DNA from 4 places in the Cytobacillus sp. Bac17 genome. Region 3 is predicted to be linked to each of the others. Evidence: riboswitches for the same ligand, from Rfam matches in the RefSeq annotation. Region 3 holds a riboswitch; each other region holds the start of a gene.
The links. Region 3 has a riboswitch for S-adenosylmethionine ahead of NR125_RS08955 (methionine ABC transporter ATP-binding protein). Riboswitches for the same ligand answer to the same signal wherever they lie in the genome.
Positions count from the first base shown of each region.

Region 1: another riboswitch for S-adenosylmethionine. It lies ahead of NR125_RS01745 (O-methyltransferase); the one in region 3 lies ahead of NR125_RS08955 (methionine ABC transporter ATP-binding protein).
Region 2: another riboswitch for S-adenosylmethionine. It lies ahead of NR125_RS24555 (LLM class flavin-dependent oxidoreductase); the one in region 3 lies ahead of NR125_RS08955 (methionine ABC transporter ATP-binding protein).
Region 4: another riboswitch for S-adenosylmethionine. It lies ahead of NR125_RS08305 (methionine ABC transporter ATP-binding protein); the one in region 3 lies ahead of NR125_RS08955 (methionine ABC transporter ATP-binding protein).

Region 1 covers NZ_JALJRC010000001.1:342,456-347,746, reverse strand. The annotation lists gene NR125_RS01750 (coiled-coil domain-containing protein) at 1-1,680, shown strand, start outside; SAM riboswitch class I at 1,754-1,860, shown strand; gene NR125_RS01745 (O-methyltransferase) at 1,966-2,544, shown strand; gene NR125_RS01740 (PH domain-containing protein) at 2,569-2,952, shown strand; gene pdxR (MocR-like pyridoxine biosynthesis transcription factor PdxR) at 2,987-4,396, opposite strand; gene NR125_RS01730 (GNAT family N-acetyltransferase) at 4,456-5,028, shown strand; gene NR125_RS01725 (aminotransferase-like domain-containing protein) at 5,097-5,291, shown strand, end outside.
Region 2 covers NZ_JALJRC010000032.1:36,796-42,086, forward strand. The annotation lists gene NR125_RS24535 (ABC transporter permease) at 1-277, shown strand, start outside; gene NR125_RS24540 (SGNH/GDSL hydrolase family protein) at 389-1,159, opposite strand; gene NR125_RS24545 (ABC transporter ATP-binding protein) at 1,267-2,193, shown strand; gene NR125_RS24550 (ABC transporter permease) at 2,201-3,184, shown strand; SAM riboswitch class I at 3,302-3,405, shown strand; gene NR125_RS24555 (LLM class flavin-dependent oxidoreductase) at 3,516-4,565, shown strand; gene NR125_RS24560 (ATP-grasp domain-containing protein) at 4,581-5,291, shown strand, end outside.
Region 3 covers NZ_JALJRC010000004.1:198,303-203,593, forward strand. The annotation lists gene NR125_RS08945 (MetQ/NlpA family ABC transporter substrate-binding protein) at 1-695, opposite strand, end outside; gene NR125_RS08950 (methionine ABC transporter permease) at 714-1,364, opposite strand; gene NR125_RS08955 (methionine ABC transporter ATP-binding protein) at 1,354-2,385, opposite strand; SAM riboswitch class I at 2,495-2,595, opposite strand; SAM riboswitch class I at 2,698-2,797, opposite strand; gene NR125_RS08960 (DMT family transporter) at 2,872-3,786, opposite strand; gene pdxR (MocR-like pyridoxine biosynthesis transcription factor PdxR) at 3,918-5,291, shown strand, end outside.
Region 4 covers NZ_JALJRC010000004.1:71,066-76,356, forward strand. The annotation lists gene NR125_RS08290 (carboxymuconolactone decarboxylase family protein) at 289-660, opposite strand; gene NR125_RS08295 (MetQ/NlpA family ABC transporter substrate-binding protein) at 882-1,727, opposite strand; gene NR125_RS08300 (methionine ABC transporter permease) at 1,740-2,408, opposite strand; gene NR125_RS08305 (methionine ABC transporter ATP-binding protein) at 2,401-3,426, opposite strand; SAM riboswitch class I at 3,580-3,683, opposite strand; gene NR125_RS08310 (O-acetylhomoserine aminocarboxypropyltransferase/cysteine synthase family protein) at 3,823-5,139, opposite strand.

The DNA of each region.
Region 1 (5,291 bases), on a different contig from region 3:
GTTTTTCCAGCCGCTGAGAAAGCAGAAGCTTCTGAAGAGGTTCCGCGATTATCATCGCATATGCTGGAAGAAATCATTGGAAGCATTGAGGAGCTTAAACAGCTGCAAAAATCAAAAGAAGAACAAGCCAGTGAATTGCTGGCGATCCAGGCGACAAGAGAATCGGAGCAAAAACAGCAAAAGAAGCTGGAGAAAAAACTTCATGCTCTTAACGAAGAGTGGAAGGATGCGTCTGTACCGGATGAACCTATGAGTATTTTGGAAAAGATGGTTCAAACAGCTGCAAAGGAAACAAAGGCAGCAGAGAAAGAAGAGCGAGAGCAGGGAACAACTGTAACAGTTGCTGACACTTCTTTAAAGCATGCGAAGGCGCAGCGTGATAAGACTGTTAAAAAAGTGGCCAAGCATGATAAACAGCCTGAAGAATGGGAAGAACTTGATCTGGAAGTGAAGACGGTTGAGATTACAGACCAGACCAAACAGACGAATGCAGAAATTAAGAAAACGGAAGAGCGCAAAAAAGAGACGGAGCAAAACATTGCTGAATTTGAAAACAATCAATTGCATCTATCCGTAATCCTTAAAGAGGAAGCAGCAGCTTTTACGGATGAAGATATTGAAAAAATAAAGAGCCAGGGAAAGCAAAGCATCATTTCCTGGAGTGAAAAACATCAGGGTATCCAGGATGAAGGCCAGGAGAAGCACGCAAAAATTGAACAATCCCTGCGCAATTTAAAACTCAATATTGAAGGCAAGGATTGGGAGATCCGCTTTAAGAATGAAGTCTTAACTACGCTTGATCATATGGATACAAGGCATTACGCACATATTCAAAGTGTTGTCCAAAACATGAAGCGCTTCTCACAGAGCGGCTTAGAGCAGCTGGAACGCGATAAAGAACGGGCAGAAAAGGCGCAAAACTTCTGGGCAAGCCGTGCGAGTATGAAGGTGATGAGTATTTCGGAAGCGATTCGCTCGATGATTGCGAAAATGAAGCTGAAGAATGAACGAGGGTCTTTCCCGCTCGTCCAGCTCAAAGAAGACATCCTGCCTAAAAAAGCGGAAGATATTGAACCTTTACTGAAACAGCATTTTGTTTCGGCCATTAACAAAATTACGAAACGATTCGAGATGATTGATGACCATAATCTGGAGCTGGATCAGGAAATCAAACAGCTCATCAGTGATGAGCAGATTTTATTTGTCTCCCTCAGGAATCGTTACCCGGAACTGCTGGTATATAATATGCGTACTGATAATGCCTTCATGTATGGAAAACCGCAGCGTGAGCATTATTCAACCTGGCAGACGATCAACCAGGGTTCAAAGACTAAATCGGATGGCAGCGGCGGCCAAAAGTTATCTGCCCGCATGGTCATGATGATGATGCTTCTTTCGGTTAAGAGTGAAACTGATCAAAGCTGGGTTCCGTTAGTCTGTGATAATCCGTTCGGACAAGCGGCTTCTGCCCATGTGCTTGACCCGATTTTCGCTGTAGCTGATAAGCTGAAGTTTCAATTCATCGTCGTTACTCCGCCTGAGTTGGTAAAAACAGAGATCAGCCAGAGGTTTGATGCGTACTATAAATTGGATTTCATCCGGGAAAAAGGGAAAGAGATTGTGTCGGATACGATTGTACCGGCATTTCGAATTTATCAGGGAGAGGAAGCAGTTCATTAGATTAAAAGAATTAAAGTATTGCCATCTTGCAAAAAATATGCAATACTTGGTTGAAAATAATATTTTATACAAATTCTTATCCAGAGAGGTGGAGGGACTGGCCCTGCGAAGCCTCAGCAACCCCTGATTATGTCAGGAAGGTGCTAATTCCAACAGAGTTGACGCTCTGGGAGATAAGAGGTCGTTTTTGATAATAAAGGCCTCTTATAAAGAGGCCTTTTTTTGATGTTCTTTTTAGGTTGATCTCGGTTTAGATAATAACGAAGAAAGAGGAGGAAAAACAAAATGGAAAACAGTGTTATACAGGTACCGGAAGCATATTCGAGAATATTACAGGATTCTGATGTGCTGGGTTTCGGGCAATCATGTGATCGAAAAACAGGGTTTTTACTAAAGGGGCTGGCTGCCTCCAAACCAGGAGGAAGCTTTTTGGAGCTGGGCACAGGTACGGGGGCATCTGCTTCCTGGATCATAGATGGGATGGATGAAAGCAGTAAGCTAACGACCGTTGACATAGATTCGACAGTTCAATCCATCGCGAAAAAAAACCTCGGGTATGACAGCAGAATTACATTTTGCTGTGAGGACGGAGCAGCTTTTATTCAAAACCTGTCGGAAAGGTTCGATTTTATTTTTGCAGATACGTGGCCAGGGAAATTTGAGCTTCTGGACAAAACCCTGGATCATTTAAATATCGGCGGTTTTTATGTGATTCATGATGTGTTTCCGCAGCAGAAATTGCCTGAAGAATTTCGGATCAAAGCCACTAAACTCCTGAAAACACTGCAGGACAGACCTGACCTGGACATTACAGAATTGGATTGGTCTACTGGGCTGATACTGGCAGTGAAGACAGCGGTTTGATAGTTTATTAAGGGGGGACGTTCCATGAGTAGCGTTAAAAATCAGGTTAAACATGTATTGTATGAAGGTGAAACCATTATTGAATGTCTAAGCTGTTCATTAGTGGCTCATTTCTGTTTAGCACCGCATCCAGGCTTCTTTGCGGCAACAAACAAAAGACTGCTGTTTTATGGAATTCCTGCATCAGGAACAACCAAGGATTTAGTTGAAGAATTTGCGTATATCAATTTAACTTCCATTGAAGAAAAAAGGGGAATCACCGGCAGGCATATTCATATGTACTATAACCAGGACTTGTATAAATTTCAGCAAATCCAGGGGATGAATATGTTTGATTTTATGGCAGCGGTTAAGGAAAAGATGTGTATGTTTGCTGCTTCGGCAAAAGAGCGTTATCCCGTAGGATAAACGCCCTTTTAAATTGTGGAATTTATAGCTTAGCTTAGTTGCTCAGACAACTTTTCCATGATTTAGTGATTAACTGGACTCCTCTCTCAATCTCGTCCATCGAGGGTGCGCCATATCCAATCATCACATGATGGTTTGGCTTGTGCAGCTGATACATAGGCGAAACAGCATCGATTTCAACACCTGCCGACTTTGCCAGTTCAATTGCTTTCGCTTCAGTCAATCCTTCGGGTAATTTCACGATGATATGCAAGCCCGCTGTATCTCCAATGATGTCAAAGTGGTCTCCTAAGTGTTTTGACAGGCTTTCTATTAAACAGCTCCGCTTGGATCGATATAACGTTCTCATTTTTTCTATATGAGATGTATAAAGTCCTTCTTCCATAAATTTTGCAGCAGCCTGCTGATCGATTCTTGAAACATTCGTCTTTTGGTAAGCATTAAATTTTTCAAAGTCTTGCTGCAGAGATACTGGCATAATCAGATAGCTGATCCGAAGTGATGGCAGCAATGTTTTTGAAAAGGTGCCAAAGTACAGTACCCGCCCGGTTGAATCCAAATGGGACAATGCCGGGATTGGTGCCCCTTTGTAGCGGAATTCAGAATCATAGTCATCCTCGATAATATAAGCGTCCTGTTTGATTGCCCAATTTAACAGCTCAATCCTTCTGGCAATAGACATAATTGTACCGGTAGGGTATTGATGAGCAGGTGTCGTATACAATAATTTTATTGGCTCTTCAGCATCAGGCACACAGCATCCATCCTCATCCACAGAAATCGGATAACAAGGCAGCTGTAATTGATCAAAAACAGATCTTGCCCGAATAAAACCTGGATCTTCAATCCCGATGGCTTTCCGCTTAAAAAACAAACAGACATTTAACAGCTGCGGCTGAAATCCGCTGAATAGATACACTTGTTCCGGCTGACAGGCTAGCCCTCTAGCTTGCTGAAGGTATTGTGCAATTTGAACACGCAAAGAATATTCACCCTGCCACGGGCCATTGCTGGCATTGGATTCCTTAAGCTCTTTTCGATAAAGTCTATTCCATTGTTTGTAAGGAAATGCAGAGGCATCTATCTGCCCATTTTTAAAATTAATGAGAAACTCTTGCTGATCTCTTTTCTCCAGGCCCATTGTATTAATCTGACTATAATGCATTTCATCCTGAATTTCAGAAACAAAATAGCCTTTGCGTTCTGCTGAATAACAGTACCCTTCACTCTGCAATTGTTCGTAAGCCATCTGAACAGTTATGATGCTTACGTTTAATTGTTCAGCCAGCCTCCGCTTTGCAGGAAGTCTTGCATGAGCTGACAATTTTTTATCTAAAATCGCCAGCCGAATTTGTTCATAGATTTCTTTATACTTTATTCCATTTTCCGAAAGCAGAATTTGAAGCTCCATCAAATCATTCCCTGGTATTATATTAAAATTCATTTTTGGTTATTTTTATCATACCAGAAATCGGTTTTAATTGATTCAAGGAGAGTGATAGCATGCGAAAATTAGAAAACAATGTTGTGCAGTTAATTCCTATGGAACTTGATCATGTTGAAGGAATTTGTGAAGCAGCTCAGGATAAACGAATATGGGACCATATGTCTGTTGATTTAACTGAGAAAGGCCGGGTCATTCATTATGTCAAAGATGCCATACAAAGACGGGAGCAAGGCACCGATTTTGCTTTTGTCATTATCCATAAAAATACAGGGAAGATCATTGGCGCTACTTGGTTTCTCGATATTTCAGCCCAGCATAAACATCTAGAAATCGGCTCCACTTGGATGAACCCTATTTATTGGCGCACGAATTTCAATACAAACTGTAAATATTTGTTATTGAAATACTGTTTTGAAGAACTGTCACTTAATCGCGTCCAAATCAAAACCGGACATGAAAACATCCGATCACAGAAAGCGATAGAACGAATCGGTGCGGTAAAAGAAGGCATTCTTCGAAATCATATGATAAGAAAAGAAGGGACTATTCGTCATACTGTCCTGTATAGTGTCATAAAGGAAGATTGGGCAAAAGTAAAAAAACTTTTCCAGGAGCACTTGCTTATATAGTTTTTGTGGAGCATCTCAGGCAAGAAGTTTATAATGAATAATAAAACTGCTGGAAGGGTGTGGATACAATGAGTGCTGGTTCTTTTTTTCCTGATAATATCAAAGGGGCGCTTCAGAATACTCCCCCTGGGGAGTGGATTCCGGAGATTCCAGATAAGTGTATACGCCTGCATTGCGGCTATCCAGCTCCTGCCCTTATACCTGATGAAGAGGTAAAGGCAGCTGTTAACAGTTTATTAGAGGAAGAACATGATTTGCCGCTC
Region 2 (5,291 bases), on a different contig from region 3:
GAAAGCGGGGTCTATGGAAGGGGCGACAGCCTACTCATACCCGCTGATTTTCCTGCCGTTTATCAGTTCGGCCTTTGTTCCCACCGACACCATGCCTAAAATAGTCCGTGCGTTCGCTGAAAACCAGCCCGTGACTTCAATCGTGGATGCGATCCGTGCCCTCTTGTATGAAGGGTCTGTTGGCAGCGGCATCTGGATCGCGCTTGCCTGGTGCGTCGGCATCATGCTCATCTCTTACTTCTTCGCTGTTAAAGAATTCAAACGCCAGTTAGGGTAAGCACACCATTATAGGATAACGGATTCATAGCCCTATAGGGCCTTTTGGCTAAAGGTTAATGAAGCATACAAATAATGAAAAAGGTGAATCTGCCGTGGATTCACCTTTTTCTTATTGGATGATACTTTTTTCAATGACAAGTGACATGCTTTCAGCTATTTGCTGATAAGTAGCATCATTCGGATGAAAGACATCACTGGAAAGATCGCGTTTGGCGTCTGTGACCAGATTGAAAGTATCCACTACTTGAACTTTGTATTTCAAGCCTAGTGTACGGGCAGACTCATTCCATTTTTGGATGATGGAATCAAATGAATCCCCGTTTGGCGATTGCTTGAATGGATTATATAGCCCCATATAGAGTATGACTGCATTGGGATTACTTTCACGAATGTTTTTAAACGTCTTTTCCAAATTCGGAATTTCGGTCTCCAGGATGCCAAGGGCGGTTTCTTCTGAATATTTTTCGAGGATCTCCCCGCTATTAAAAAGGTTATTTCCCCCTATTGTAATGGTAATGATTTTGGCGTCTTTAAGAGATCTCTTGACTTCCTTTTGTTCTAACTGGGCCAGCAAATCTTCAATTCTGGCACCTCTTACACCCAGGTTTTGGAAACGTTCTATAGTATTATTTTCTTTAAGTTCATTTCCAACCGGCTGGACAAAGCCTTCTCCCTTTGATGAGCCGACACCCCTGGTCAATGAATCGCCAAGTGCAACATATGTATCACCAGGTGTGACAGGAACTTCTTCTGTTTTCGCTAGTATCCCTGCTCGAGGCGGACTGGTAACATCCATGTAGGCACTGACTAGGCCATACCCAAAAAGAACTGTCAGCGCAAGGGACAATGTTAAAAATAACTGCCACATCCATTTTTTCATCGTTTGACTTCTCCTTTTAATGTAATTGTATCTAAATTTTTCTCAAATTGAGTATTTAAAAGAGTCATTGTTCGAAAATTTAGTTAGAATAGAACAAGGGTGATGCTATGAGCTTAAAGCCGACAGTTCAATTGGAAAATGTAACGAAAATCATTGGAAAGAAAACGATTATTGATAATATATCATTTGACATTTATCCAGGAGAAGTATTTGGGTTCCTGGGTCCTAATGGTGCCGGTAAAACCACCACGATCCGGATGCTCGTTGGGCTCATTAAGCCAACGTCCGGGAAGGTTGAAATATGTGGTTTTGATGTAAGAAAGCAATTTGTTCAAGCGATGCAGCGCCTCGGTTCTATCGTCGAAAATCCAGAGCTGTATAAGTATTTGAGCGGCCGCGAAAACCTGCAAATCTTTGCACGGATGCTGCCTGATGTGGATGAAGAACGGATCCAAGAGGTCATTGATTTGGTTGATCTGACTGTAAGAATTGATGATCAGGTTCGGACCTATTCATTGGGAATGCGTCAGCGCCTTGGTATTGCACAAGCATTGTTAGGCCGTCCGGATGTGCTGATACTGGATGAACCTACAAATGGACTGGACCCGATGGGAATCAAAGATCTGCGGACATTTATCAGGAAGCTGGTCGATGATACGGGCCTAACGGTGCTCGTATCCAGTCATATTTTAAGTGAAATCGAGTTGCTGGCGGACCGTGTGGCTATTATGAGCCATGGGAAGATCGTGAAGGTCGGCAGCGTCAGCGATTTAGTTGGTGCACTGTCATCTGGTGTGGATTGGAGAGTCAGTGATTCTTTTCGTGCACTTGCTATTCTTAAAGAATCCCCATATGTCCAGGCTGCAGAACTATATGATGACCATACTATACACACTCTTATGGATGATAGCAAAACCTCGCTCCTGAATGAAGCTTTAATGAAGGCGGGTATTGATGTATGGACGATCGAAAGGAAAGTGCAGACATTGGAGGATCTATTTATTAGTTTGACAGGAGGCGATCATATTGTCTAATCCAAATATGGTTGGCCTGATTCATAATGAAGTGATGAAGATTGCTTCCAAAAAACGCATGGCGGTTGTCATCGTTATTTTAGTCATTCTAGTCTCTATGTTTACATACGCACAATACCGGGAGATACAGGAGAAAATCGAAAAACAGGGTACTCTGGACTGGAGAGTGGAGCTTCAGCAGGAGATTGTCGATCGGCAAAATCGGCTGGCATCGAGCGGAATCCAGGACGAGTTTAGACAGTTCCTTGAATTTGATCTGAAGCAAAAGCAGTATTATCTGGACAACGATATTAACCCAAACTATCCTGGAGCCCCTACGTTTATCCGCATCTTTTTCTCACAGGGAATTACGCTTGTCCTGCCTTTATTCATTATTATTATAATGGCTGATATTGTGAGCGGGGAATATAATGATGGCACCATCAAAACATTGCTGTCCCGGCCGGTTAAACGATGGAGAATCCTGATGGCTAAATGGCTGACGGTTTTGCTGTATACGTCATTGCTGATGGCGGCAACCGTGATTGTCTGTTATGGGGTTTCAGGAATCGTGCTCGGTTATGATGGCTGGACTGCACCTATTTTGACCGGATTTCAAGCTTCTGCATCTGGTGAGTTTTCAACGGAATACATCCATATCCTGTCGATGTGGGAATACCTGCTGATGTCAGTTGGGCTTGCCTGGGTGGTAACAGCGGTTGTTGGAACCATAAGCCTCATGATATCGGTTCTGGTGAAAAATACAGCGACTGGAATTGGGGCGATGATGGCCGTGTTAATCGCAGGCACCCTGTTATCTTCTATCGGTTCGAGCTGGACGAGCTCCAAGTATTTAGTGAACTTGAACTTTGATCTGATTAACTACTTAGAAGGTCAAGCTCCGCCGATTGAAGGGATGTCACTGCCATTTTCATTAACCATGCTTGGGATTTGGGCTGCCGCCTGTCTTGCTGTTGCGTTTTGGAATTTTACCCAGAAGGATATGTATTAAGAGTGTCATTATATAAGGATAATCCTTATTAGTATTTAGAGTTCAGAAATAATTGATTGACAATTGGGTGAATTTAAATTATTATCGCTTTAATTAATTAAAAAATTGAATATTTTCTTCTTATCCAGAGAGGTGGAGGGACTGGCCCTTTGAAGCCTCGGCAGCAGGTTCTGATGAATACTGTGCCAATTCCAGCAAGCGCATCGCTTGAAAGATGAGAAGAGGGTTGATAAAACTCTCTTCTTAGGAGGAGAGTTTTTTAATTGTTTATAAATCCAACTTAAGTTATGCGAAAAGTAGATATTTAAAAATGCAAGAGGAGAGAAGAAAAATGAAATATGGTTTCTGGTTGCCGATTTTTGGAGGCTGGCTGCGAAATGTAGAAGACGAAAATATGCCGCCAACCTTTGAATATGCTAAAAACGTCATTCAGTCGGCTGAAAAATGGGGATACTCGACTACGTTAATAGCTGAATTATATTTAAATGATATTAAAGGACCGGACCATGATTCTCTTGAAGCCTGGTCCACGGCAGCCGCACTTGCAGCCGTGACGGAAAAAATTGAAATTATGACCGCGGTCCGCCCTGGTTTTCATAATCCTGCTGTAGCAGCAAAAATGGCAGCCAATATTGATCAAATCAGCAACGGCCGTTTTACTCTAAATGTGGTTTCTGCCTGGTGGGCCGAAGAAGCGCGTCAATATGGCGGTATTTTTACAGAACATGATGAGCGTTATGCCCGCACTGAGGAGTTCATTGATGTTCTAAAAGGGTTATGGACGGAAGAAACCTTCCATTATTCCGGTCAATTTTACGACTTAAGGGACACGAAGCTTGCTCCAAAGCCAGTTCAAAGACCTAACCCGATTCTTTATGCAGGCGGTGAAAGCGAAAAAGGCAAGCAGACCATTGCAGAAAAATGTGATGCTTATGTTATGCACGGCGGAACGGCTGAGGAGATTGATCTGAAAATAGGAGAAATGAAGGCACGGCGTGAACAAACGGGCAATGCGCCATTCAGTTCTTTCGGAATGGCTGCTTATGTTATTTGCCGTGATACAGAAGAAGAAGCTCTTGCTGAGCTTGAAAAAATCACGGCTGTGAAGGATTCCAGCGGTTACGCCGGTTTTAAGGATTTCACTACAAAGTCACAATTAGAGCAGCAGATTCAGCTGCAGGATTACTCTGTCTCTAACAGAGGTCTGCGGCCAAACTTAGTAGGAACACCAGAGCAAATTGCTGATCGGATTTTACAATATGAAGAAGCTGGCCTAGACTTATTATTATTGCAATTTTCACCTCAGCTGGAGGAAATGGAACGCTTTGCAAAGACGGTTATGCCATTAGTGGAACAAAAACGCAGTTTAATAAAGAGCTAGAAAGGGGCCATAATAATGAGCAAGGTATATGTAATTCATGAAAATAGTGAGTGGACAGTCCATTTGACAAAAAGGCTGGAGGAACTGGGTGTTCCTTATGAAGAATGGCATTTAGACGAAGGAACGGTAGATTTATCGGCAGAACCTCCAGAAGGAATCTTCTATAGCCGGATGAGTGCTTCTTCTCATACCCGTGATCATCGCTTTGCAGCTGAATTTTCGGGACAAGTATTGGCCTGGCTTGAAGCACATGGCCGTACAGTGTTGAATGGAACGAGCGCTCTGAAGCTTGAAGTTAGTAAGGTTTTGCAGTACTTGGAGTTAAACAAATCTGGTGTCAGGACTCCCAAAACGATTGCAGCGGTTGGAAAACAACATATTATTAAGGCAGCCGAAGCATTTGCCGGACAGCCGTTTATCACGAAGCATAACCGTGCCGGTAAAGGCCTGGGTGTTCAATTATTCCATAGTATTGAAGCTCTAAAAGCTTATGTGGAGGGACCTTCCTTCGAAGAGCCTGTTGATGGCATTACCCTTATTCAGGAATATATTCAATCTCCTGAAAGCTATATCACCCGCTGTGAATTTGTCGGAGGCAACTTTGTTTATGCCGTCAGGGTTGATACATCGGAAGGATTTGAACTATGCCCTGCGGACGCATGCCAGATTGGCGACTTATTCTGCCCTGTTGGAGAAGAAGCAGAAGAGAGGCCAAAGTTCAAGATC
Region 3 (5,291 bases):
TCTGTTCGGACAGCAATGATATTTACGTATGGAGTAGCAGTTTCACTTTCAATAAAAATTGAATCCTTAGTTGGGTTAAAGCCTGCATCTACGGCAATTCCGTTATTGATTACAGAAGCAGAGACATCCGGAAGTGCACGCGGTGTCTGCGCTGATACCATTTCTACAAATTCAAGGTTCTTCGGATTTTCAACGATTTTATTCAAGTCCAGGTTTCCGTCATAGTCCTCGGATAATTTAATCAGGCCGGCTTCCTCCAGTAAAAGAAGGGCTCTTCCGCCATTTGAAGCATCATTTGGAATGGCAATTTTGCCGCCTTCCGGAATGTCTTCTGCCGATTTTACTTTTTCAGAATAAAGCCCCATTGGTGCTAAAACAGTTGTCGCTATTGGGGTAAGATCCATATTATGCTCTTTAATAAAAGTGTCAAAATAAGCGACTGTTTGGAATGCATTCACATCAAGATCGCCTTCTGCAAGGGCAACATTGGGCTGCACATAGTCAGAGAATGTCACAACTTCAATTTCAATGCCTTCCTTTTCAGCCTTTTCTGCAATAAAGTCCCAGATGCGTGTATCAGAACCGCTTACACCTAATTTAATCTTCTTTGTTTCTTCTCCTCCAGTTGTGCTTGAGCATGCTGCAGTGAACACACCCAATGCTAAAATAATGAATGTTAAGAATAGTTTTTTCATGATGTATTTCCTCCTTATTTATCTTCTTCTGATTTTTTTGGATAAGATATTTCCGAATGACTGCAGGCCCTGAACCATGACAACTAAGATCGCAACGGTAATCAGCATGACTGTTGTATCGAATCGCTGGTAGCCGTAGGTAATGGCGAGGTCACCAAGCCCGCCGCCTCCGACTGCCCCAGCCATGGCTGATGCTCCGACCAATCCGATTGTTGCAATTGTAAAGCCTAATACCAGCGAACTAAGTGCTTCCGGAATCAGGAATTTTAATATTATCTGGCCTGGTGTTGCTCCCATTGCTTCTGCAGCTTCTATGACTCCCGGATCTACCTCAAGCAATGAGTTTTCTATTAATCTTGCAATATATGGCCCGGCATAAAAGACTAGCGGCACTACGGCTGCAGCCGTACCTATTGATGTTCCGACAATCAGCCTGGTAATGGGGATAATGGCCACCATTAAAATGATGAAGGGAACTGATCTGAAAATATTAATAATGCTGTTTATGATATTAAAAACAACGAGGTTTTCCAGCAGATGCCCTTTCCTTGTTACGACAAGCAATATACCAAGCGGCAGTCCGATAACAGCTGAAAACAGCAATGAGAATGCCACCATTTGAATCGTTTCGATTAAGGCTTCGATGATTTTTTCCTGATTAACTAGCACGTGTTGTCACTTCCTTTATTGAAACTTTTTCCTGGCTGATGTACTGAATAGCACGTCTGATTTCACTGTCCGGACCCTGGAATTCGACAATCAGGTTGCCAAACGGTGTTCCCTGAAGTTCAGTAATATTTCCAAACAGGACGTTGAAGTCGATATTAAACTTTTTGGCAACCTGCGAGAGGAGCGGCTGCCCGGCAGAATTTCCAACAAAGTTGATTCTAAATACCTTTTGAAGCCCTTGCTGTTTTTCAATCACTTCTTTAATGGAGTCAGGTATTTGATCATTCATGACAGTGCTGACAAAGTTTTTCGCTGTTTGCGTCTTTGGTGATGAAAAGACATTGAAGACGGTTCCTTCTTCGATAATTTTTCCTGCCTCTATTACAGCGACACGATCACAGATCTCTCTGATTACAGACATTTCATGGGTAATGATCAGTATAGTAATGTTGTATTCTTTATTTATTTTTTTCAGCAGCTGCAGGATAGAGCTGGTTGTCTGCGGATCCAGCGCTGAAGTTGCTTCATCACATAATAGAATGGAAGGCTGGGTCGCCAGCGCCCTGGCAATTCCGATCCGCTGCTTTTGCCCGCCTGACAGCTGATCGGGATAGCTGTTTGCCTTGTCTGCAAGCCCCACGAATTCTAATAGTTCATGGACACGCTTTTTGATGTCATCTTTAGGGATCTTACCCAGTGTGAGCGGCATCGCCACATTGGCAAACACTGTTTTCGAATTTAAAAGGTTAAAATGCTGAAAGACCATCCCGATGTTTCTTTTCACTTCGCGAATTTCTCTTACAGATAAAGCCGTCAGATCATGTCCACTGACAATGACCTTTCCTGAAGTCGGCTTCTCCAGCCAATTGACACAGCGGATCAAAGAGCTCTTTCCCGCACCGCTGAAGCCGATCACACCGAAAATCTCACCTTTGTTAATCTTTAAGTCTATTCCATTTAAAGCAGCTACCTGCTGTCCTCCGCTTTCATAGATTTTCTTTAAATTCTGAAACTCTATCATTCAGCATCTCTCCTTTTCTAAATGTTATATATAATTAATCCTATGGGAAAACTAAGAATTATATCCTGAAATTTACCCCTTCTAACAGAAGAGGTTTTTTGAAGTCCCCTCCTTATCTTTCAGGCTATCGCCTGCTGGATTTGGCACAGTGCAGTCTGCCTGCTGCCGAAGCTTCATTGGGCCAGGTCCCTCTGCTTCTCTCGATAAGAATTATTCATATGTTTATGAATAGAATCTTGATGCATTTTTTTCGGATAAAAACAAAAACCCTCTTCTAAAGAAAGAAGAGGGCGGCATTTATCAATGGTCCTCTTCTTATCTTTCAAGCTACGCTTGCTGGATTTGGCACGGTACACTTTTGTCCGCTGCCGAGGTGTCATAGGGCCAGTCCCTCAACCTCTCTGGATAAGAAGATTTTTATTATTCGGTTGTTTAATATGCTTATTACTTTACCACCATAAAGAAAAGGATGTCAATCATTATTTTTCAAATATTTTCACTTGGGCCATTTTTAAAAATTTCCGTTACTTTAACAGAGCTGTCTTTACGGTGAATAATCATCACACCTGCCAGAGCGATTATACCACCCGCAACGGATAACATAGTCGGCACCTCTCCCAGCCAAACCCAAGCAATGACAAATGCTATTGCTGGTGTCAGATAAAGAGAGCTTGTCGCTTCAGAAGTCCCTCCTATGGACGCAAGAAAAGCTAGGGCAATATATGGAATTACCGTTGGAAAAATCCCCAAATAGATGACACTTAAAGTGGATTCGGCCGATGCATGAAAGATCTCATTACCAAGCCCAGGAAGATAAATCAGCATAAAACCAGTCCCTGCCCATACCGTATAGGATGTAAATGACAAAAATCCGTATTTATTAAAATATTTAGTCTGAAACACGAAATAGATGCTTTCTGAAATGGAAGCAAGCAGGACAAATAAAATACCGGTTTGGATTTCAAACCCTCCTCCTGCACCAAGCGAAATAAGTGCGGCACCAGCAAAACTGACTGCGGAACCAGTCCACCTGACCCTTCCAAACCTTTCCCTTAAAAATAAAGCAGCCAACGCAGCCGAAAAGATCGGAGTCATTGATACAATCAAGCTTGCCGGCCCTGCGCTTACTGTTTTTTCCCCAATGTTGAGAGCTGTATGATAAACCGTAAAACCAAGGAATCCAAGTATAAAAATAGCAGGAAGATCTTTTATATCCGGAAGACGCATCCTTGTCAGCAGTGCTAAGACACCAAGTGCAGCCGAACCAACTAAAAGTCTAAAAAGGGCAAGGTGCTCAGGGGAGTACGATTCAAGCCCAGCCCGAATTCCCGGGAATGCGGATGCCCAAAGAATGATGATAGAACTATGCGCCCCGATAATCATAAATTTCTTATTTGCCAACTTCATCCCCCTTATCAACATTTCCAGCCATTATCTGTGCTGCTTTTCAGGATAATCAATAACTGATACAATGTCCTCAACCAATTAGGAAAGAATTTTGCCAGCCAATTTTCATAAAGGCGGTTATATGGATGGATACAGCACAATTGCCAAAATATCAGCAAGTTATTGAGACTATTAAAGGAAAGATTTCCAAAGGGGAATGGCCAATCGGAAGTAGAATTCCAAGCCAGCGGAAACTGGCTGAGGAGTTTGGAGTAAACCGAAGCACAATTATCACTGCTCTGGAAGAACTTGCTGCAGATGGACTAATAGAAGGGAAAACGGGGGTTGGCACAAAGGTTATTAATAATACTTGGACCTTGCTCGCTTCAAGGCAGTCTGCCAACTGGAGTGAATATATCGATACAGGGATACACAGAGCCAGCGAAAAAATCGTTCAAGAAATTAATGATTTAGAAATGGATCCCGCTTTTATACAGCTCAGCAAAGGAGAGCTTTCCCCTGAGATTTCCCCTGTGCAAACGATGCAGAAAGTTCTAAAGGAAGCTGCTGATGAATTGAGTGAACTCGGTTATGAGGAACCAAAGGGGTATTTGCCATTAAGACAGGCAGTTAGTGAATATTTGGCAGCATCTGGAATAGACGCTTCTCCTTCCTCGATACTTATTGTTTCTGGAGGGCTGCAAGCCCTGCAGCTTGTTTCATTGGGCCTTGTGCAAAGAGGGGCACCCGTATTTCTGGAAAAGCCCTCTTACTTATATTCTTTACAGCTTTTCCGGTCATCAGGCATGAATTTAAAAGGATTGCCGATGGATAAAGAGGGAGTTATCACGAAAAGCATCTCTTTGAAGAAATATGAAAAAGGGAAATCCATTTTATATACGATTCCTTCCTACCATAACCCGACTGGAATTTTAATGACAGAAAAAAGACGGAGGGAACTGCTTGATGTTTGCAGAATAGAACAGCTGCCAATTGTGGAAGACGATATTTATCGTGAGCTATGGCTTGATGAAATGCCCCCTCCACCATTAAAAGCAATGGACAAAAACGGCCAGGTCCTTTATATGGGAAGCTTGTCAAAAACATTGAGTCCCGGACTTCGAATAGGCTGGGTAGCAGCACCTGAACCTGTTATCGACCGGCTTGCAGATCTTAAAATGCAGACTGACTATGGTTCAAGTTCACTTTCACAAAGGGTAGCTGAAAAATGGCTGTCCACCGGCCTCTATCAAAAGCATATGGAAAGGGTACGTGAGCAGCTGAGAATTCGTCGTAATACTGCCCTGAATACATTAGATGCTCACTTGTCCGGGATAGCAGAATGGAATTCTCCGGAAGGAGGTTTTTTTATATGGCTGAAAGTACCGTCCAGTATTCCAATTCGAAGCCTATATCGGCAGGCCATTTTAAGAAAACTGCTGATTAATCCCGGCAGCATATACAGTGACGGGCCGAATCATTTTATACGAATTTCCTATGCTTATGCCTCGCTGGGGGAA
Region 4 (5,291 bases), 130 kb from region 3:
CACTCGTGTAGTTCAGCTGTAACTGACTGATAATGAATCAATCCTTTCGGTTTTTATGCTTTCGCATTTAGTTTTACATCTAAAATCTTAACACTCACCATATACCCCGCACAAAGCGGAAAAAACCTGATTTTTTTAGCAAAATAAGGAACGAGAACCCATGAGGCGCTTTCATAATGCGCATTCTTAAAATACTGGCCATATCCTCTGGATTAATGGTTGTTTCAATAATTTTCTGAAATTATCATAAAAAAAATAAAACTCCTGCTATTGAGCAGGAGCTGCTTATTAATGATTTTGCTGATTTAATTCTGTCATAGCCTCCTGGACAAGCGTAACCGCCTGGCTTATTGCGGCACCGCCGCCAAAAGCTGCAGTAACTCCTACTGCCTCTAGAATTTCTTCTTCTGACGCACCTTGATCGATGCATCCTTTCGTATGATAAATAATGCAATATTCATCCTGAGAATATAAGCTGATTCCAAGGGCAATCAGCTGCTTCTCCTTTTGGGATAAAACCCCTTCCTTAAAACAGGCTTCTGTAAAAGCATTATAATGCTGTGCTAAATCAGGCATTTTTTCAGTGAAAACACCCAATCCAACTTTATAGTCATGAAGGGCTGCTTCTATCGAGTTTGAAGGTTCATGATAATGTTCCATTCGGCTCCACTCCATTTCGAAATAGTTTCAAGGTTAGTATGTTTGATTACTATTCAATCTATACGGGAAGCGGGCCTGAGATATGGCAATTAAAGCGGAAGCGCCCTGCCCACTCCCGACCTTCGAGGAGGCAGGCGCTAGAACTGGACTGTTATCGACGTTCAAAAATTATACCTATACTATAAAAAAAACAGGCGCATAGACGCCTGCTTTTTTAACTCTTACTCAGATACCGGTACAACGGCACCTTCATATTTTTCAAGAATGAAATCCTGAATTTCTTTAGAACGAAGCACTTCTACAAGAGCTTTAATTCCTTCTTTTTCTTCATCGCCTGAGCGGACAGCAATTACATTTACGTATGGGGAATCTTTGTCTTCAATTGCAATTGAATCCTTAAGAGGATTCAATCCGGCATCAATTGCATAATTGGAGTTGATCAGGACTGCATCCCCTTCTTCATTATTGTAGATTTGAGGAAGAAGTGAAGCTTCATATTCAGTATCAAACTTTAACTTTTTAGGATTGTCTTTAATATCTTCCAGAGTTGCTTCGGTTTTTTCTACATCTTCATTTAAAGTAATAAGTCCCTCTGCTTCAAGCATGGAAAGTATACGGCCATGGTCTGCTACTGAGTTGCTCATGATGATAGATGCACCCTCAGGAAGTTCGTCAAGGCTCTTATATTTTTGAGAATATACTCCGATTGGCTCGATATGAATTCCGCCTGCATTTGTAAAATCATATCCATGTTCAGCTTTCTGTGACTCAAGGTAAGGAATGTGCTGGAAATAGTTTGCATCCAGCTCCTTAGACTCAAGAGCCTGGTTTGGCAATACATAATCCTGGAATGGTACAACATCAAGTTCAAAGCCTTTTTCTTCAAGTAATGGCTTTGCCTCTTCAAGGATTTCAGCGTGTGGGACGTTGGAAGCCCCTACTGTAATTTTAGTGCTTTCTTTACTTTCTCCGCCTTCACCGGCATTGCCGTCTTCTTCTGACGTTCCGCAAGCTGCAAGAACAAGTGCTACTGCAAGTGCAAGAGCAAGTGATAACCATTTTTTCATATGAATCTCTCCTTAACGTTTGTCTAATTTAGTTGTTATGATATCTCCAATAAACTGGATGATAAATACGATGATTAGAATAATGACAGTCGCCATAAGCGTCACATCACTGCGGCTCCTCTGGAATCCTTCCAGGTAAGCAAGGTTTCCAAGTCCGCCAGCACCGATGACACCGGCCATGGCCGTGTAGCCAACAAGCGCGATGGCTGTAACGGTAATTCCTGAAACAAGGGCGGGCATTGATTCCGGAAGCAGAACCTTCCAGATAATCGTGCTTGTTTTTGCCCCCATAGACTTGGCCGCTTCAATTACACCTTTATCTATTTCCCTCAAGCCTATTTCCACCATACGGGCATAAAAAGGGGCGGCACCAATAATTAATGCAGGCAGTGCTGCATCTTCCCCGATCATTGTTCCTAGAAGAAACTTGGTAAATGGAATCAATAACACGATCAGAATAATAAACGGAATTGAGCGGAATATATTGACGAAAGCAGAAATAACTTTATTAATTGCTGCGTTTTCCCAGATGTTACCCTTGGAAGTCAGGAAGAGCAGCAATCCCAGAATTGCACCTAAAATAAAAGTTGCGAGAACAGAAATAGCTGTCATATATAGGGTTTCCATTGTAGCTTCCCACATGGAATCCCATTTCACATTTGGAAACCATTCGTTAAGCATTGGAAATCACCTCCACGCCAACCTGCTGAGAATGAATAAATTCAATGGCTTTTGCAACTTCCTCTGCTTCTCCATCAACATGGATGAATAAAGTACCGTAAGAACCATTCTGTGTCTGGGAAATCTTTCCTTGAAGGATATTTACGGTTACCTGGAAATTACGGATCAGGTTTGTAATCAACGGCTGTTCAGCTGATTCGCCGACAAACCCTAATTGCACTACTTTTCCTTTTGGATACAAATCGACCAGATGATCAATCGTTTCCTTAGTTTCTTCAGGCTCTGTCACCTGCTGTACAAACCGCTTTGTAATCACAGCTTTGGGATTCCTAAATACATCCAATACAGGCCCGATTTCAACAATTCGGCCGCCTTCCATGACTGCAACCCGATGGCAGATTTTACGGATAACGTGCATTTCATGAGTAATTAGGACAATCGTTAAGCCCAGACGCTCATTGATGTCAACAAGCAGCTCCAAAATGGAATCTGTAGTCTGCGGATCAAGTGCAGATGTCGCCTCATCACAAAGCAGTACTTTTGGATTGTTGGCAAGGGCTCTAGCAATTCCAACCCTTTGTTTTTGACCGCCGCTGAGCTGGGAAGGATAGGCATCTTCTCTTCCTTCGAGGCCAACGAGTTTAATGAGCTCGTCTACCCTTTTCAGCCTTTCCTGCCGGGAAACACCAGCAATTTCAAGCGGAAAAGCGATATTCTCTCTTACCGTTCTCGACCATAATAGGTTGAAATGCTGGAAGATCATGCTTATTTCCTGACGCGCTTTTCTTAGCTTGCTTCCCTTTATCTTTGAAACCTCATTTCCTGCAACTGTCACACTGCCATGGGTAGGAAGCTCCAGCCCATTCAGCATGCGGATCAAGGTACTTTTACCTGCACCGCTATATCCGATAACTCCGAAGATTTCTCCTTCCTTTACTTCCAGGTTTACATTGTCAACAGCTTTTACCTGGCCTTTTTTTGAAGAGAAAATCTTCTGTACATCTTTTATAGAAATCAACGTGAATTGTCACCTCTTTAATCGAAAGATACAGATTATAATTATTAGACTGCTTATATTCCCCTATTTTTTACTCCTTATAGGCTTTCATGCGCTAAAAGCAAAAATGCCTTTCTGCACATGAGCAGAAAGGCATTAAAAATTAAGTCCTTTCTCTCATCTGTCAAAGCTATGCTTTGAGTGAATTGGCACCATTTCAAATAATTGACGGTTGCCGGGCTTCATAGGGCACTTCCCTCCACCTCTCTTGATAAGAGCGTAACGATTTATATTCAATTAATATTTTAATAAATTAAGCAGTTTATTAATTACGTTTGCTATCGTATCATAGCCATCAAAAAGGTGTCAACGAAGAAATTTTAAACTTTCGGAAAAAAATGAATGGTAAATTTTCCTTTATGCTTTTGCAGAAAGTGATGTAATGCCTGCAGCTGCTTCGATCGCCTGTTCCAGATCTTCAATCAAATCTTCCGCATTCTCGATTCCGATAGAAATTCGAATTAGATCCTCCGGCACTCCCGCAGCTTTTAAACCTTCTTCATCAAGCTGCTGGTGAGTTGTACTTGCAGGGTGGATAATCAGGCTCTTTGCATCCCCGACATTTGCCACATGTGCCCAAAGCTTCAGGCTGTTTATTAGCTTGGCACCTGCTTCTCTTCCGCCAGCAATTCCAAACACAGCCACAGCTCCTGCTCCTTTCGGCATGTATTTATCCGCCAATTTTTTATCCGGATGGCTTTCATTTCCAGGATACAGGACCCAATTAACAGCTGGATGCGCCTCTAGATACTCCACTACTTTTTTCGTGTTGGCAACATGCTCTTTCATCCGTACATGCAAAGTTTCAAGCCCCAGTGTGAATTGAAATGCACTTTGCGCACTCATAGCAGGCCCTAAGTCTCTCAAAAGCTGTACGCGTGCTTTGATAATATAAGCCGCCTCGCCAATTGCTTCGCTATAGACAATATCATGGTAGCTGGGATCTGGCTCTGTAAAGCCCGGGAACTTATGGGAATTCCAGTCAAATTTTCCTCCGTCTACAATAATTCCTCCCATTGTTGTTCCATTGCCTAGCAGCCATTTAGTCGCAGAGTGTATAACAATGTCAGCCCCATGTTCGATCGGCCTGCATAGATAAGGTGTAGCAAAAGTGTTATCGACAATCAGCGGCACACCATTCTCGTGTGCAATTGCTGCTACCTTTTCAATATCCAGGATTTTTAAGCTTGGGTTCCCTATCGTTTCGGCAAAGATGGCCTTTGTTTTATCTGTAATCGCGTTACGGAAATTTTCCGGCTCTTTTGGATCAACCAGTTTCACTTTAATTCCATACTTGGGAAGTGTGACTGCAAACAAATTATAAGTACCGCCATATAAATTGGACGCAGCAATAATTTCATCCCCTGCTTCAGCTATGTTTAAAATGGCAAGCGTAATGGCAGATTGTCCGCTTGCAAGAGCCAGGGCACCAACTCCTCCTTCAAGCAAGGCCACTCTTTCCTCAAATACACTTACAGTCGGATTATGTATCCTGCTATAAATATATCCTGGCTCTTTAAGAGCAAAGAGATCTGCAGCGTGATCTGTATTCTTGAACTGGTAAGCATTGTTCTGGTAAATCGGTACCGCCCTTGCGCCAGTTACAGGGTCTGGCTTCAGTCCCCCATGCACTCCAATTGTTTCAAAACGGTAATTTTTTTGTTTATCAGTCATTGCTTTCTCTCCTCTATAAAAATTTTAGTATTTCTTATCGAAAAACTAAGAAAAATGCAAGGTGCCTGGAGCTAGACAGTTATCAAATTTCAAAGAAAAAAGTCTGATATTATGAAAAAACCCTCTTCATAAGAAGAGGGCTGTATCGTCTC